DNA from 2 places in the Arthrobacter sp. G119Y2 genome. Region 1 is predicted to be linked to the other one. Evidence: riboswitches for the same ligand, from Rfam matches in the RefSeq annotation. Region 1 holds a riboswitch; the other holds the start of a gene.
The links. Region 1 has a riboswitch for cyclic di-AMP ahead of WKB88_RS02550 (LysM peptidoglycan-binding domain-containing protein). Riboswitches for the same ligand answer to the same signal wherever they lie in the genome.

Region 1 (8,305 bases):
GTCCAGCCCGGCTGCACACTGCAGCAGGGTGCTCTTGCCCGAACCGGAGGGGCCCATGACCGCGGTGAAGGTTCCGGCCGGTACGGCGAGGGAGACGTCGCGGAGGGCCGGCACCGTGGTGCTGCCCGAGCGGTAGCTCTTCGAAACGCCCTGCAGTTGCAGGGCGGCGGGGACGTCCATATCTGGAAATTCGGAAGGATCGGAAAACATGGGGTTCATCCTTTGAGCGGTTTAGTGGCGGGGTCTTTGCTTCCACCGACGCTACGGATTGGTGAAACGCGATCCGATACAGCCAACAGCCCGGTTTGGGGTATAGCTGGCTATACCGACACTGTCCGGACCCTCGGGCATAATTCATCAGGTGAGACTCCCCAGCCGTGCCAGCCTGCAGACCCGCCTACGGGATGCGGCTTTCCTCCTGCGCGAGGCCGGCTACTGGCTGGGCTCGCTGGGAATCCTGGTTGCCGGGCTGGTGCTGCTTCCGTTCATCGCCCTCGGCGTCGGGCTGTATGCGGTTCCCGGCCTCTTGGAGGTCCTGGACCGGCTTGCCGCCCGGGCGCAGGGACGGGCCGCCGGATTCGCTGCGGCTGTGGTTCCCTTTGAACGGCGCCGGCTCTCCGGCCGGTATTCCTTCGCCCAGTTGGCGGCCCTGCTCAGCGCTCCGGAGTCCAAACGCGACCTGTCCTGGCTTCTGTTCCACAGTGCCTTTGCCCTGCTGGCAGGCATCCTGGCCCTGGTGCTGCCCCTGGGCTCCGTGCTGTATATAGCGGCCGCCCCGTTCTGGCCCCTGTTCCCTCCGGAGTCGCCGCTGGAGCTGACCATCGCCATCCGCAGCTGGGGTGATGCCGTCCTGACCATGCTGCTTGGAGCGGCGTACGGGGTTGCCGCCTGGATTCTGCTTCCGTGGATGGCCCGGAGAATCAGCGAGGGAACTCTCGCCATCCTCTCGCCCCGCCGCTATGCCGACCTGTCGCAGCGCATTTCCGAGCTCTCCGCAGCCCGGGCCAGTGCTCTCACTGCGCACGCCGCGGAGCTGCGCCGCATTGAGCGGGAACTGCACGACGGCGCGCAGAACCGGCTGGTCGGCGTCGTCATGATGCTGGGGCTCGCGCAGCGTGCTGCCGAGACCGACCCGGCCGCCGCCGTGCCCTTCATTGGCCGCGCCCAGGATGCCGCGTCCGAAGCGCTGGCCGGCCTGCGGGCTGCCGTGCATGACATCTATCCGCCGGTCCTGGACGAGCTGGGCCTGGGCGGTGCGGCCTCGGCGCTGACCAGCCGCTCCCCCATCCCCTGCTCCCTGGACGTGCACGGGCTGGAGCGTGCCCCGGCGGCGGTGGAATCAGCTGCTTATTTTGTCCTTGCCGAGGCCCTGACCAATGCGGCGAAGCACTCCGACGCGTCACGGATCGACGTGGTGCTGCACACCGAATCAACTCCTCGGGAGGATGTCCTGGTGATACAGGTGAACGACGACGGGCGCGGAGGCGCGCGGGTGGGACCGGTTGATGCTGCCGAGGGCTCCGGAACCGGGCTTGCCGGGATTGCCCGCCGGGCCGCGGCGTTTGGCGGCAGGCTGGTGCTGGCCAGTCCGGCTGGCGGGCCCACGAAAGTCAGGGTGGAACTGCCGTGCGCCTTCTAATAGCCGAGGATGATGCGCTGCTGCGCGCCGGACTGGAACTGCTGCTCCGGGGCGAAGGATTCGACGTCGTGGGTTCCTGGGACAACGCCGATGACCTGCTGGCAGCCTTCGAGCCGGGCGGGGCAGACGGTGCGGTGCTGGATGTGCGCATGCCGCCCACCTTCACCAACGAAGGGCTGAAAGCAGCCCTGGAGTTGCGTGCGCGGGTGCCCGACTTTCCCGTTCTGGTCCTTTCCGCCTACGTTGAGGACCGCTACGCCAGCAGGCTGCTGGCCTCCGGGGCCCAGGGTGTGGGCTACCTGCTGAAGGAACGCGTGGGCAACGTCGGGGAATTTGTTGACGGCCTGCGGCGCGTATCCTCCGGGGGAACGGTGATGGATCCAGAAGTCATCGCCCAGCTGTTCAGCCGGCGCAGCACCCGGGACCCCATCAGGTCCCTGACTCCCCGGGAGTTCGAAGTTCTGGGACTGGTTGCCGAGGGGCTGGGCAACACGGCCATTGCTTCGGCCATTTCCGTTTCGGAGACTGCTGTCAGCAAGCACATCGGCAATATCTTTGCGAAGCTGGGGCTGGCCCAGTCAGACAGTGGCCACCGCCGGGTCCTCGCCACCCTGGCGTACCTGCGGTCCTAGTTCAGCTTCCAGATCTCCTCACCGTCCGGATCAAGCAGGCCGGTGCGTGTGAGCCCAAGACGGGCGGCTACCGCGGCGGAGGGAACGTTTGCGGGGTGGATGCTGGCGGAAAACCGGACCACGCCCTGCCGGATGAGCCAGTCCACCATGGCCTGCGCTGCTTCCGTGGCATAGCCTCGACCCTGATGTTCCTCACCCACTACCCAGGCGAGATCCGCCGTCGAGCTGCCGGCATCGACCGTTGCCTGGACAAAACCCGCGGCGGATCCGGTATTCCGAGTCCGGAAAACCCAGTTCAACCATAATTGTGCCCCCGACGGATCTCCGCCTGATTGGAGGATGTAGCGGTGAGTCAGCACTTCCAGGCCGGGCGGCAGTCCGCCGGTGAATTCATAAAGTCCCGGAGGTGCCAGGACCTGCACCATTTCCGGAGCATGCTCCGGGTGCAGCGGTTCCAGAGTGAGTTGCGCGGTCTCCAAAACCGTCCCGGCGGCTCTTTGGCTCATGCGCGCATTCCCTACCCGTCCGGTAAATGTTTTTCCCGGTCCCATCATGGCGCATTAGGTCCTAAGCACGATATGAGTCTGGTGTATGAAATTTGCGCGCTGCCCGCACTCCCCGGGGTTCCCAAGCGGCGGCGCACGCGCAGGGGCGGGTAGGCTAGGAGTGCTCCCGGTTCCCGCTGATCTTTGCGTTCCGGCCAGATGACGAAGAAAGAGAAGAAGATGCCAGCTCCTCAGCGAACAGATGCCGACAGTATTCGCCAGGATTTTGGATTCCTCACCGTCGCGGAAGTTCTGCAGCTTTGTACTACGCAGCAGATCCTGGATCCGTCATCAACGCTGATTTCCGCAAAAGTACAGCTGGGCGAAGGAAATGTTTTTTATCCCGGCGTCGTACTTCAGGCCGACAATGAGAGCTCCTGCGTGATCGGCCACCGCAATGTCTTTTACCCGGGGGCTTATGTCTCCGCCGAACACGGCGGGATGATCCTTTTGGGGTCCGACATTACGCTGGGCCCCGGCAGCGTGCAGCTCAAAGCCGGCCGGGCAGATGCCGTTGCGGTCGGCGACAGCGCCCGGCTGGCTAACGGCCCCGTGGTGACGGGGCGGTCCGTGCTCGGTTCCGGCTCGCAGATCCTGGGAGCTGTCGAGGCTGATTCCGTGGTCCTTGCCGACGGCGGGGATTACCGGTCCAGCCCGCCGGAGAAGCGCGGTGCCGTTCTGAAGGGCGCGGGAATGGCGCGCGATGTGAGGCTGGCGCCCGGCGACCTCCTGCAGGGATTCGGCAACTTCGCCGTTGCCAACGTGATCCGCCAGACGAACTAACCGGACCGGAGAGGCGCAGGCGCGGCCCATAGTGTCACGGCCCACGCCTAGCATAAAGAGGCGCCACTCACACGGTACTGCGAGGTCCGTTACTAAATAGTTATCCTCCCGTAATCGTCTTGTAGCGTAGTGGTCGTGCCGTTATCTGAAGCGGCTCCCTTGGCTTGTTACCTAGCTCTGCCGCTGGCCAAGGTCCACAGATATTCACACTTCGGCAGAGGCGGGGGAACCACAAACGGGTTCCTTTGAATCCTTGGGGTTAAGTCAGCCAAAGATTTTCTACGGCTGACCGGGTGACTCCCATCCGCATCCGACAGCTCACCTCGCAGGTATCGGGAGAGGTAACTCAATGTCTTTCAATAACACTCGTGGACGCCACCGTGCCGAGACCGCCGGAATGTGGGCCGCAATTGCGAACTCCACCAGCGGCAAAGCACGCACCATCGGCAGCACCGCTGCCGTTGTGGCAGCAGGTTCCGGCCTGATGCTCGGCATGGCAGCTCCGGCTTCTGCCGGTGTCATCGCCAACGACTCAGCCGAGTCCTACAGCGCACCTGCCGCCGTTGCTGCTCCTGCTGCCGCTCCGGCAGCAGCTCCCGCAGCTTCGGGCTCCACCCACGTTGTTCAGGCCGGCGACACGCTCGGCAAGATTGCCGCCACATACGGCGTCAACCTGAACGACATCCTGGCGCAGAACGGCCTTGCGCTGGAATCCATCATCTACCCCGGTGACGTCATCACGTACGCCGGCGGCGCCGCAGCAGCAGCTCCCGTTGCTGCAGCTGCACCGGCAGCTGCTTACGCCGCTCCGGCCGCCGCTGCAGAGACTGCAGACTTCGGCAGCATCAGCACCCAGGCCTCCTCGGTGACTCCTGCTCCCGCAGCCGGCGCAGCTGTTACCGGCACCAACCAGACCATGCTGAACTCCGCCTTCTCCCAGATGGGTGCAATGCAGGACTGCACCGTGCTGGTGGAAGTTGCCCTCCGGGCAGCAGGCCACTCAGTTGGCGACCTGGCCCCCGCGCAGCTTGCTGCCTACGGAACCCCGGTCTCTGACCCGATGCCCGGCGACATCATCTACTACGCCGACGGCGGCATGGGCTTTGCCCACATCGCTATCTACATCGGCGACGGCCAAGCCATCCACAGCGGATGGAACGGCAACCAGACTGTTCAGCAGAGCGCTAACGTCGGTTCCGGTGCCGCGTACTACCGCGTAGCGTAATCACGCAGCACTAGATTTACCGCAGGGGCGGGAAGCGAACGTCCCAAACCTTCGGTGAAACCAAAAGGAACGCCCGGCCATTGGCCGGGCGTTCCTTTTCTCGTCCCAGTTGGAATGTCCCAGTTGGAATGTCTCAGTTGGAATGTCTCAGTTGAATTCTCGTTCAGCTGGCTTTTGTTCAGTTGGCGGTCTGGATGGAGTTGGCTGCCTTTGGGTCTGACGGTCCTCAGGCGGCAGGCTCGTCCTGTTCCCGGGCGTCGTCCTCCTCCGCGCGGCCGTCGTTATCGGCGCCTGGCCCGCCGTCGTCGTCCGGACCGTTGCCGCCGCCGCGGTGGCCGTCATGGTGTCCGTGCCGGCCCTGATCCGCGTCCTGGTCCTGGTCCGGGCGGCCCATCTCAGTGTCGCTGTCCCGGGAGCCCTTGTCCGGCTTCTCGCCGGACTTCTCATCACGGTCATCCGCATCCGGTTCGCTGTCGGCGTCCGCCTCAGAGTCCGAACCGCCGTTGTCTTCGTCGGAACGCGGACCGCGGTCGGGCCTGGTGTCCGAGTCTTCCGTCTCGGTGTTGTTCTCCGTGCCCTCGTCCTGCTGCTCGGTCACCGAGGCCTGTTCCTGATCCGCCGGGGAATCCGCGGTAGCCATGCCGGCGAAGAAAGAACCAACCAGCAGTGCCAGGGCCCCGACGACGCCGAGAATCCAGCCAAGCGGTCCCCTGGCCTTGTCCCGGATTGCCATAGTGGTTTTCACCTCCGAATAGTGGGTTGCTTACGCATCCATTTTCGGATCAGATTCTTCGAGGATTCTTAGGGCCGCTTTCCGGCCAGCGGCAGCCGGACTTCCACCACTCCGCCCGCTCCGCCCGCACCGCCCGCTCCGCCCGCACCGCCCGCGGCAGGCAGTGCGCGGACGCTGCCGCCGTAACGGGATGCTATTTCTGCGACCAGGGCCAAGCCCAACCCGTAGTGCCGCGGCTCTGCTGACGTTTCTACGCCGCGCGACGGTCCCGATTCAGCGGTTCGGCCATCCTTTTCGGCGGGGTCCCCGGCTGGCTTCCGGGCCTGGTTCCGGGTAGAGGCGAACCGTTCGAAGGCCTGCCGGCTGAATCCGGGTGGAAAGCCGGGACCGTCGTCCATAACCCTGATCACTGCTTCCCTGCCGCTGGGTCGCACGGAAACCCGCACGAGTGATCTGGCATAGTCCAACGCGTTGGCCCCCAGAGCCGTGAAGATCCGCTGCAGGGCAAACTGACCGCCGAGAACAATAACCTCCGGCGCCGGAGTATCCAGCTCCAGGAACAGATCGCGGCGCCTGGCTTCGGGCTGCAGCGACGCCACCGCTGATTCCGCCAGCACAACCAGGTTCACCGGTTCCGCCGGCCCGGTCTGCCGGGGATCGGCAGCCATCAGCAGGTCCTCCAGAATCCCGGTCAGCACCTTGGTGTCGGCCACGACGTCGTCGGCCGCCTGCACCGCTTCCTGGTCCGGCCGGCCCCCGCTGCCGTCAGCGTTGGATTGGGGCGCCGGCCCGGCGGCGTCGGACACGAGCCGGCGCCGCAGCAGCTGCGCCCGGGTGCTGAGCAGCGTCAGCGGAGTCCGCAGTTCGTGGCTGGCGTCCGCAACAAAACGGCGCTGCAGCGCCAGCGCTTCGGCCATGGGACGCATCGCTGCGCGCGCCGCCAGGGCAGAGACCGCTCCGGCCACCAGCCCCGCCGCCGCCACGGAAACCACCAGTGCCACGGCCAGGCGCCGGAGCTGTTCGGTGGATTCACGCGTGTCAACGGCCGCCTGGACTACGTCGCGGCCGCGGCGGGTGGTCAGGACCTCGTAGGTGCGGTCCCCGGCGGTCACGGTATCCCGGCGGGCGACGCCGGTCTCAGCCACTTCGGCCAGCGCCTCCTCATCCGGCAGCCCCGAAGGCATGTTGCGGGAAACAGCCAGCCGGCCGTCGTCGTACACGGCCAGGAAGACATCCAGCGGAGCCTCCCGCGGAGAATCGGACTGTGCGGCCGAGGACAGTGTCTGTTCCGCAGCTTCCCGGGTCTGCGTGGATACCAGTCCGTACACCAGCCCCGCGGCCAGGCCCAGCAGCACCACAACCAGGACCGTGAACTGGACGGCCAAGCGCAGCGACGCGCGCGTCAGCTCGGCATCTTCCGGGTTGCCCCCGGGGTGCTTCACGTCCGAGCTCCGAGCCGGTATCCGATGCCGCGCACCGTCAGCACGATGCCCTTGCCCAGCTTCCGCCGAAGGTAGTGGACGTACGTGTCCACCACGCCGTCGTCGTCCGCGTCCGGGAACACGGCGTCCAGGAGGTCAGCGCGCGGAAAGACCTGCGCGGGGCGGCGTGCCAGCTGTTCCAGGAGGGCACCTTCGCGGTCGGAGAGGACCACCACCTCGCCCGAGTCGGTGGTCACGGTACGTCCGGTGGTATCCAGGACTCCGCCGGGCACGGGCAGGGCAGGCGTGCGGGGAACATTCCGGCGCCGCAGCACCCGGAGCCGGGCCAGCAGTTCGTCAATGTCGAAGGGCTTGGCCAGATAGTCCTCGGCGCCGCGGTCCAGGCCTTCCACCCGGTCCGCCGGGTTTCCCAGAGCGGATAGCACCAGCGCGGGCACGTAGATGCCCCGGCTGCGCAGCCGGGCCAGGACATCGAGCCCCTCGATGGCCGGCAGTCCGCGGTCCAGCAGGAGGACATCGAACGGGTGGGTCAGCCCCTCGTGCAGGGCCCGCTGTCCGTCGAAGGCCACCGTCACTGCATAGCCTTCGGATTCCAGGAGCTCCGCCAGCATCCGCGCCAGGCTGCGGTCATCTTCCACGACCAGGATCCGGGGACGGTCCGTCATGCCCGAAAGTCTAGCCGCGGGCTCGCCCAAACACCCGGGCCCGCCGGCCGCAGGGAGCTCTCACGGCGGAATCAGCGGCTCGGCCGCCTACTGCCGATCCGGCGCGGCCGGGGCTGGCCGCCGCAACAGCTTCTTCACCCGTTCCGCGCCGCGGCCCGTCGTCAGCAGAATCACGACGACGGCGACCAGCGCGCCGATGGTGGTCTCAACGGCCCGGTCCACGGTCAGCTCCCAGACCGGCTGGACGGAGACAAAGCCGGTCATCAGCAGCGCCACGGGTGTCAGGAAGACCATGGCGAGCCCGTAGTGCCTGATGACATACACCTCGCCGCCGAACTGCAGCAGTGCCAGGAGGACTGCCAGTTGCACCGGACTCCATCCCGGTTGCAGCAGCAGGGCGGAGAGCAGAACGCCGCCGTACGTTCCCAGGATGAAGTGGCTGGCCCTGGCCGGAGCGTGCGCGGCATCTGCTGCGGCAATCGGTGCGCAGGCCGCGAGCATCGCCCAGTAGCTGTGTCCCGGCCCCAGAAGCAGTGCCAGTGAACCGGCGCCGGCGACGGCGGCGGCGTACCGTCCCGAGTGGGCGAGGATTCGTGCTGCTTCCGGCGGCGGAACCTGCTGCCGCAGCAGGACCGGGGTGT
Region 2 (8,305 bases), on a different contig from region 1:
CGGCATTACCGACTTCGTTGCCGGCCAGGTGCAGGAAACTGATCTGGCCGCGCGGGTGGCGCTGGTCCTCGCCCGCAGCCGCGCCACCAGGCGGCGCAAGGTGGCGGCCGCCCGACTGCGGGACGACACCCGTGCCATCTCTGCTGCACTGCGCGGCACCAATGACCCGGAACGCATGGCTGCCCTCGTTGTGCGCGGCCTCGGCCGCACCTTCCACGCCTGCCACGTCCGGCTGGAAACGTTCGCCGGGGAGCGGGTTCCCCAGCTGTCTGCCGCCTGGAACCGGGCCCGTCCGGCGGAGGACCTTCTGCCGGTTCCTCCGGAGGAAGCCCTCCACCTGTGCGCATCGCTCTGGGAGCGGGAGACCGTCCTGGTGGTGGAGGACCACCACAGGCCCGACGATCCGGACAGCAGGGTCCTGACGGTTGCTGCCCCGGCACCGCTAACCACCTCCGTATTCGCACCGCTGGCCCACGGCGACCAGGTGCTCGGCTATATCTGGATCGCGGGAACAACAGGCGCGCGGCACTGGAGCAGGACTGAGCTGTCCCTGATCCAGCATGTCTGCGGAAACCTTGCCCACGGGTTGGTGCAGGGACACCTCATTACGGCGCAGCGGGAGGTGCTGTCCCGGTTACGGGAGCTGGACCAGGCGAAAACCGATTTTGTGGCCACGGTGTACCATGAGCTGCGGACGCCGCTGACCTCTATCACCGGCTACCTTGAGCTGATCCTTGACGGTTCCGCCGGGGAGGTTCCCCCGCACATGGTCGAGATGCTGGACATCGTGGGACGCAACGCAGCGCGGCTGAACCAGCTCATATCGGACTTGCTGACGATCTCCCGAAGCGACGCGCGTGCCAGTCGTGCCGTCGAAGAAATCGATGTGGCCGCTTTGCTGGGAGCGGTGGCAGCGGCTCTGGCGCCGGCCGCGGCAGCGAACGAGATCACGCTCGCACTGGGGCCGGTGACGGTGCCGCTCCTCGTCGAGGGGGACAAGGCTCAGCTGGAACAGGTCTTCACGAACCTGATTTCCAACGCAGTAAAGTTCACTCCCCCGGGCGGAACCGTGGATGTGCTCGCTGACGCGGTCAGCACGGATTCCGGACCGCAAATCCGGGTCAAGATAGCGGACACCGGCATCGGAATTCCGGAGGCGGACATTCCGAAGCTGTTCCGGCGGTTCTTCCGGGCCTCCAATGCCACGGCTGCCGCGATTCCCGGCACCGGCCTCGGACTGGCGATCGTACAGGACATCGTTCTTCAGCACGGCGGAGAACTGGACATCAATTCCGTTATGGGCCGGGGCACCACGGTCACGGTGCAGGTTCCGGCACAGCGCTAGCAGGGCTTGGGCTGCAGGCGGCTCAGACGGAAATCCGTTCCGGAAACGCATAACAGTTCAGCGAGGATCCGCGGCTGAAGCCCACCAGTGTCATTCCGGCGTCCGCCGCCAGCTCCACTGACAACGACGACGGCGCGCTGACCGCGGCCAGCACGGGAATGCCGGCAAGCTGGGCCTTTTGCACCAGCTCGAAGGACGCACGCCCGGAGACCTGCAGGACCGTTCCGCGCAGCGGCAGCATCCCGGCGCGCAGGGCCCAGCCCACCACTTTGTCCACGGCATTGTGGCGTCCGACGTCTTCCCGCAGGCACAGCAGCTCCCCGTCGGCACTGAACAGCCCCGCCGCATGGACACCGCCTGTGCGGTCAAACACCGTCTGCTTCCGGCGCAGTTTCTCCGGGAGTCCCGCCAGCACCGAAAGGGGGACCCGCACGTCGTCCTCCCCCAGGGAGAAGTGTGATGACTTGCGCACCGCTTCAATGGACGCCGTGCCGCAGATGCCGCAGGAGCTGGACGTGTAGACGTGCCGTTCCATGGATGTGTCCGGAGGCGCCGTTCCCGGCCGCAGCTGCACGTCCACCACGTTGAAGGTCTGCTGTCCGGACTCGTCGACGCCTGCACAGTAGCGCAGGCTGATCAGCTGTCCCGGGTCCCAGATGATGCCTTCCGAGACGAGGAACCCGGCGACGAGGTCAAAATCGTCACCGGGTGTCCTCATGGTGACAGTAAAGGAGCGGCCGCCGACACGGATCTCCAAAGGCTCCTCGCCTGCCAGCACGTCTTCGCGCTTGGTGACTGTTCCGTCCGTGCGGAACTTCGTGATGTGCGCGCGCCGGGTAACCCGTCCCATTCCGTCTCCTTAGCCGCCGTCCCTCTTGTGCCCCTGGCCCCATTTAAACCCCCTGGCCCCATTTAAACTCAGTGCTCGGGCCTGCACCATCCCCGGTGATTGCTTAGTGTGCCGGAGGTTCGTTGACGGTCCAGGGCAGCGGCAACGCAGTGACTGCCTCGTCCTTGGTGCACCCGGCGTCGGGTACCACCATGATCGCATCGGCATCAGCAATGCCGCGCAGCATTCCTGACCGGAAATAGGGTGAGGGCAGCGCCCGCCCGTTTTCAATCCGGCAGGGCACCAGACGGGTCCGTCCCGGCAGCGGCTCAATGTCTACGCCCGCCAGGACGTGCCGTTCCGGCGACAGGGGCGCACCCCGCAGCCCGTCCAGAAGCGGTGACAGCACAGTGAACACCGCCATCATTGCGGCGAGCGGATTTCCGGGCAGGGCTACGAGCAGCCGTCCGTCCGGAAGCCGCGCCAGCATGGTGGGATGGCCCGGGCGCATGGCGATGCCGTTGATCAGCATTTCCGCGTCCATGTCCTCCAGTGCCTGCCGGAGGTGGTCCGCCTCGGACCTGCCGGTGCCGCCTGTGGTGATGAGGACGTCGCCGGAGGACATGGCGATGGACGTTTCATCCGTGGCATCGGTGCTCAGGGCGGCCACCACGTCCTCGTAGCGGTCGGACAGGCGCCTGACGACGTCCATCCGGCCGCCCAGCATCGTGACCAGCTGCGGCAGCTGCGGCCCGAAAGTATCCCTGACCTGGCCGGATTCCGGGATACCGTACTCAATGACCTCATCACCGGTGAGCAAAAGCGACACGCGCGGCGCACGGAGCACCGGCAGGGTGTCGTGCCCGCACACTGCGGCCAGGGCGATGTGCGCAGGATTCAGCAGTGTGCCGCGCCTGATCGTCACTTCCCCGGCTGCTGCCTCTTCCCCGGCGGGACGGATGTGTTCGCCGGTCCGGGGCTCATCGCTGCGGGCAGATTCGCTGAGGGACAGCACCGGGCTGTCTCCTCCGGAGAGGATCCCGCTTTCCGAGCGCAGCACGCTGTGCGCTCCGGCGGGAATCACGCCGCCGGTCAGGATGGCGACGGCCTGACCCGGCTGCAGCGGCCGGCGTCCGGACTCCTTGTGGATCTGCCACCGTTCCGTCTTGGGTTCCTGATGCGTCACCAGCCGCCACGGCGGGGCACCGGCCACGGCCCAGCCGTCCATCGCGGACGAGGCATAGTGCGGGACCGGCTGCAGGGCGGTGATGTCCTCGGCCAGCACCTGTCCCAGTGCTTCGGCCAGGGGAACAGTTTCATAGGGCAGCGGCCGGCCCGCCGAGAAAGCCAGGCTGCGCGCCTGTGCCCAGGGCGAGTTGGGCTGCAGCGGAAGTATCACGGGAGTGGAATTGTCAGTTGTCATTGAAGTCTCCGGTTTCGCCGTAGTTCTTGCATTCGCGTGCCGCCACGCGCATTGCTGCGCCCATGGCGACGGCGTCGTCTGCCTGTCCGCTGCCCGCCGCCAATCCTGCCGCGAACCCGGCCACAAAGGTAGTCAGCGGAGCAGCGGGACGGACCACCGAGTGCGCGGCGGCGGATGCCAACTGCAGCACTGCGTCGACGTCCACCGCGGTTCCTTCCAGCTCCAAGGCGGTCAGCAACCGGCCGCACCACGCTTCGAGTTGTTCTTCCTGGCTTGCCATTTCCTGCTCCTTAAGCTGGCCTTCTCCCACACGCCGGGCCTTAGATGTCTGCGGGGCGGCCGGTTTCCACCGACCATCGCCGGGCGTCCTCCCACGTGTCGATATCAGCCGTGCTGTGGGCGGGCACCGCAACGTCCCTCCTCTGCACCCTAGCAAGGAGCCTCTTCATCGAGAGATTTTCCAGCCCGCCAGGCCTGTCGTGCTGCCGTACCGCCGCACCCAAATCAGCGGTCAGATACAGTGCGGCCAACGGCTGCGCCCGGCCGGATTCGTCAACCGCCATCAGTGACCGGGGTTGCTCTCCCTCCATTGCGCAGCCCTGGGAATCGGCGGCCGCGGCAGCCAGCAGCGTACCGACAGCGGCACCGATAAACGGCATGTCGCAGGCAAGAACCAGTGTCCAGCCCGGCGGCGGCCTGCCGATGCGGGCATCAAGCGCCGACAGCGCAGTCGAGGCTGCTGCCACCGCTGCCGCCGGCCCGGAGAACGGCGGGTCCTCCCGCACCAGCAGGGCGTCCGCACCGGCGCCGGCGACAGCCGCGGACAGGCTCTCGGGACCGGCGACGGCTACCGCTGAAGCCGCAGCCGCAGCATCCAGGGCAACGCCCAACAAGGTACGGCCGGACACCTGCAGCAGCGCTTTGGGCGTCCCGTCCAGCCGCGAAGACCTTCCGCCGGCCAGGATAATGGCGTTGAAGCAGGGCAATTCCCCGTTGACGTCAGGCATCAGGCTGCTGTGCCGGCGTCCAGGAACTGGTTCCACTGCGGCGCCGGACGTTCAAGTTCACGGATTTGCCATCTCGCGCCCCGCGGAGGCTGGGGGCGGAACCTCAGCTGCCATCCCATCTGGCTGAGTGTCCGGTCGCCCTTGGCATTGTTGCAGCGCAGGCAGCAGGCGACCATGTTCTCCCAGCTGTCCCCTCCCCCTCGTGACTTGGGCAGGACATGGTCCACTGTCGAGGCGGCTTTCCCGCAGTAGGCGCACTGGTGACCGTCGCGTCGCAGGACCCCGCGCCGGGTTGCCGCCGTGCCTTCCCGATACGGGATCTTCACATACCGGTGCAGCAGGATCACGGAGGGCCGGGGAAGGATTTCGGTGGGGCCCACCACCGGGTCGCCGCTCTCCGCGACAACGCTGGCTTTGCCGGAAAGCACCAGCACCAGTGCCCGGCGGAAGCTCACTACCGCCAGCGGCTCGTAGCCGGCATTCAAAACGAGAGTGCGCATGCAATTCCTCTTCGCATGCCGGTCCGTCGGCGGAGCAGTCCACCGACGGAGGAGGACGATACTTCGGATGATATGGAAAAGAGTATGCCCCGATCCGGGTCTTGGCCATTTCCCGCGGCAGTACGGGGCTTAAACGGCTCAAGGGCCCTCCCCGAAGGAAGAACCCTTGACGGCCGGTGATGGAACCGGCGGTACAGCTGGTGGCGGAGTGCCTATCCGACCCGGATGTATACGCCTCCGGAGCCCAGCTCGGCCGGTGCTACGACAGTCGAATTGCCGTTGAAACCACCGTGGATCGCCTGGCCGTTACCGATGTAGACAGCGATGTGGGCCATGCCCATGCCTCCGTCGGCGTAGTAGATCAGGTCGCCCGGGACGGCCTGAGAAGCGCTCACGGTGCTGCCCAGGGACAGGTAGCCTGCAGGCCAGTCGTGGAAGCTGATGCCGGCTGCAGCAAGCGAGTTTGTCGCCAGCATGGTGCAGTCCTGCGAGACGCCAAGCTGCGCGTAGGCCGCTGCGGCAATGATCGCAGCCGTCCCCGAGGAGGCGGCGGGGGCTTCCTGAGCAGCAGCGCCGGATGCGGCGGGTGCCACAGCGGCTTCCGTCGATTCCAGTGCCGGGGCTGCGGTCTGCTGTGTTGCTGCGTCCAGCTCTGCGCCGCTCTGTGCCTGCACTGCAATTTCCGGCTGCGGTGCAGCAACAGGTGCCTGGATAACGCCGGCCGCTGCGGGGCGGTCGAAGTTCACCGTGGCGGTGTGGGGCACCGTCAGCGGCGCGGCAGCAGTCAGATCGAGGGTGCTGGTCTGGACGTCGCGAGCCAGTTCGGATCCGGAGGCGTTAGCCGCGACGCCGGTGCTCAGGACAAGTCCTGATGCGGCGACAACGACAGCTGCCTGGCGTCCTACGGTTCCGGCGTTGGCGGTTACGGCCTGGGCCAGCGCCGTCAGCGGTGCGGTGCGTTCTACCGGCGCCCGGTGGCGGGCGCGCTCAAGTGTTGATGACATGTTGGTGCAATCTCCGTTATCTGGCAGCTGCGCTTAGCTGACGCGGACGAAGCTTGCGCCGCCCAGGTAGGAGAGCGGGTGCAGAACGGTGTTCATACCGTTGAAGCCGCCGCTGATGACCTGGCCGTTGCCCACGTAAATGGCTACGTGGCCGGCAGTGATGACGAGGTCGCCGGGCTCAGGCGAGCCGACAACGGAGCCGTAGGCGTAGAACTGTGCCGGTGCGAGGTCGCCAACGGACTTGCCGATGGAACGCAGTGCCTTCTCGACCATGGCGGTGCAGTCCTGGGCGACGCCGATCTGGCCGTAGGCGGAAGCCACGAGGGCTGCGCCAACGCCGCTGGCAGCGGGTGCCGGAGCCGGAGCGGGTGCTGCCGGTGCGGGGGTGTTGGCTGCGGGGGCTGCAGCGGGCGCGGTGTAGGCGTTGCTGCTCACGGCGGCCTGCTGGGTCTGTACGGCAGCAGCCTGCTTGGCCTGCTGGGCCTGAGCGGCAGCCTGCTCCTGGGCAACTGCGGCGGCGGCGGCAGCGGCTTCCTCAGCTGCAACCTGTGCGCGGTAGTCCGCACCGGAAACAGAGGAAACGGACTGAAGCGTTGCCAGTTCGAACGGCGCCTGTGCCGACACCGAAACGGCTCCGGTGGAGGTGACTGCGCTGAGCGGAGTGGCTTCGAGGGCCTGGCGTTCGGTGCTGACGGCTGCCTGGGCGGGCAGGCCCGCTGCGAGGACGAGGCCGGAAGCGGCGACGACGACGGCGGCCTGGCGGCCAATGGATCCAGCGTTGGAGGTAACGGCCCGGGATAGTGCTGAAATCGGGCTCGTCTGAGTGGTGACCGCGCGACGGCGGCCGTGAGCTACTGATGACACAAGTTTGCCTCTCCCAATGCCTACGAGGTGAGCTGTCGGATTCGGATGGGAGTCACCCGGCTGCTGGACCGTAAGGCCCGTGCAACTTAACCCCTAGGGCTTCTTGCGAAACCCGAATGTGGTTCCCCCGCCTCTGCCATGCGATGTAGCGAACGGATCTCAAACAGTGGCAGAGCTCGGCGATCTGTTCGAGAGTGCCCGATCTTTGGCCGATCAGGCACGAGGAAGAGCGTACAACAACATTTGCTTAATGTCACGTTCCGGTCACGGAATGGTTATCCTGCGGTCACAACCAACCGAGCGGATCGACAACTTCCCCGTTAACCATGACCTCGAAGTGCAGATGGCAGCCCGTGGAGGCGCCTGTGGTGCCGCTGGCACCAACCAGGTCTCCGCGTTCCACGCTCGCTCCCACACCCACCGCGAGGTTGGACATGTGGTTGTAGGTGGTCTCCACGCCGTTGCCGTGATCCACGACAATCCGGTTACCGCCCCCGCCGGCGTGCCAGCCGGCGAAGGTAACGGTGCCGGAAGCGGCAGCGGTGACATCCGTGCCGCAGGCTGCTGCGAAGTCCTGGCCGCGGTGCAGCTCCCCGGCGCTGCCGGTGATGGGGCTGACCCGGTAGCCGAAACCGGAGGTTTGAACCAGGTCCGCAGCCAGCGGAGTGGCAAGAGTGCCCTTCGCGGCACCTGCGGCTATCTCCGTGCCCGAGGCCACCACTACTTGGCGCAGCTTCGCATCCGGATCAAACTTGCTGCTCAGCGCAGCGCGCTCGAAGTCAACGCTGGCGTTGGGATCAGCGGAAACCACTACAGCTTCCTCGACGGCGGCAGGCTGCATCTCCTGGACCGGTTCGCTGACGGCTGCGGTGGTGGGAAGGGCCACGGTAAGGATCAGGCCCGATGTTGCTGCGGTGATGGCGACCTTCTGTGCTGCATCACCGATGGAGTTCGATTTGGTTTCAGCCCGGCGGCGGCCTGAGGCCTGTCCGTTCCGGGGACGCGGGGCGGTAGCCGGAGCAGACGCGCGGCGTCTGCCCGGGGCAGCGTGCTTCGACAAGATATACCTCTCTCATATGCCTGCGAAGTTAGCTGTCGGATTCGAGTAGAGAAACTCGGCCCCACACTCGGCACAGTGCGCCTGTAAGCGGCTGTGTGCTGATGCTGGAGGCTTCACCCCAAGGCAGCCTCGGCTGCCAGTTGATGGGTCCTCCGCCCCTGCCTGAACGGTCTGTAGTTCCGGGCCAGTGGCAGGGTTCGGCGGAAGGCCCGGATAACGGTGCTATTTCAACGTCAGTAAGTCACTATAAGGGACGGCGGCCAAAAGAGACCA

Region 2: it holds a riboswitch for cyclic di-AMP, as region 1 does, so the genes downstream of both, WKB88_RS16650 (NlpC/P60 family protein) here and WKB88_RS02550 (LysM peptidoglycan-binding domain-containing protein) in region 1, are expected to answer to the same signal.

Annotation. Positions count from the first base shown of each region.
Region 1 is NZ_JBBPFS010000001.1:530,791-539,095, reverse strand. It holds gene WKB88_RS02575 (ABC transporter ATP-binding protein) at 1-210, opposite strand, end outside; gene WKB88_RS02570 (sensor histidine kinase) at 362-1,639, shown strand; gene WKB88_RS02565 (response regulator transcription factor) at 1,627-2,271, shown strand; gene WKB88_RS02560 (GNAT family N-acetyltransferase) at 2,268-2,777, opposite strand; gene WKB88_RS02555 (hypothetical protein) at 2,997-3,599, shown strand; cyclic di-AMP (ydaO/yuaA leader) riboswitch at 3,795-3,945, shown strand; gene WKB88_RS02550 (LysM peptidoglycan-binding domain-containing protein) at 3,949-4,824, shown strand; gene WKB88_RS02545 (hypothetical protein) at 5,051-5,569, opposite strand; gene WKB88_RS02540 (sensor histidine kinase) at 5,626-6,999, opposite strand; gene WKB88_RS02535 (response regulator transcription factor) at 6,996-7,664, opposite strand; gene WKB88_RS02530 (FUSC family protein) at 7,752-8,305, opposite strand, start outside.
Region 2 is NZ_JBBPFS010000009.1:74,850-83,154, forward strand. It holds gene WKB88_RS16615 (sensor histidine kinase) at 1-1,345, shown strand, start outside; gene fdhD (formate dehydrogenase accessory sulfurtransferase FdhD) at 1,368-2,195, opposite strand; gene WKB88_RS16625 (molybdopterin molybdotransferase MoeA) at 2,299-3,597, opposite strand; gene WKB88_RS16630 (DUF6457 domain-containing protein) at 3,587-3,877, opposite strand; gene mobA (molybdenum cofactor guanylyltransferase) at 3,918-4,604, opposite strand; gene WKB88_RS16640 (HNH endonuclease) at 4,604-5,104, opposite strand; gene WKB88_RS16645 (NlpC/P60 family protein) at 5,317-6,108, opposite strand; gene WKB88_RS16650 (NlpC/P60 family protein) at 6,142-6,972, opposite strand; cyclic di-AMP (ydaO/yuaA leader) riboswitch at 6,976-7,133, opposite strand; gene WKB88_RS16655 (M23 family metallopeptidase) at 7,259-8,032, opposite strand; cyclic di-AMP (ydaO/yuaA leader) riboswitch at 8,035-8,245, opposite strand.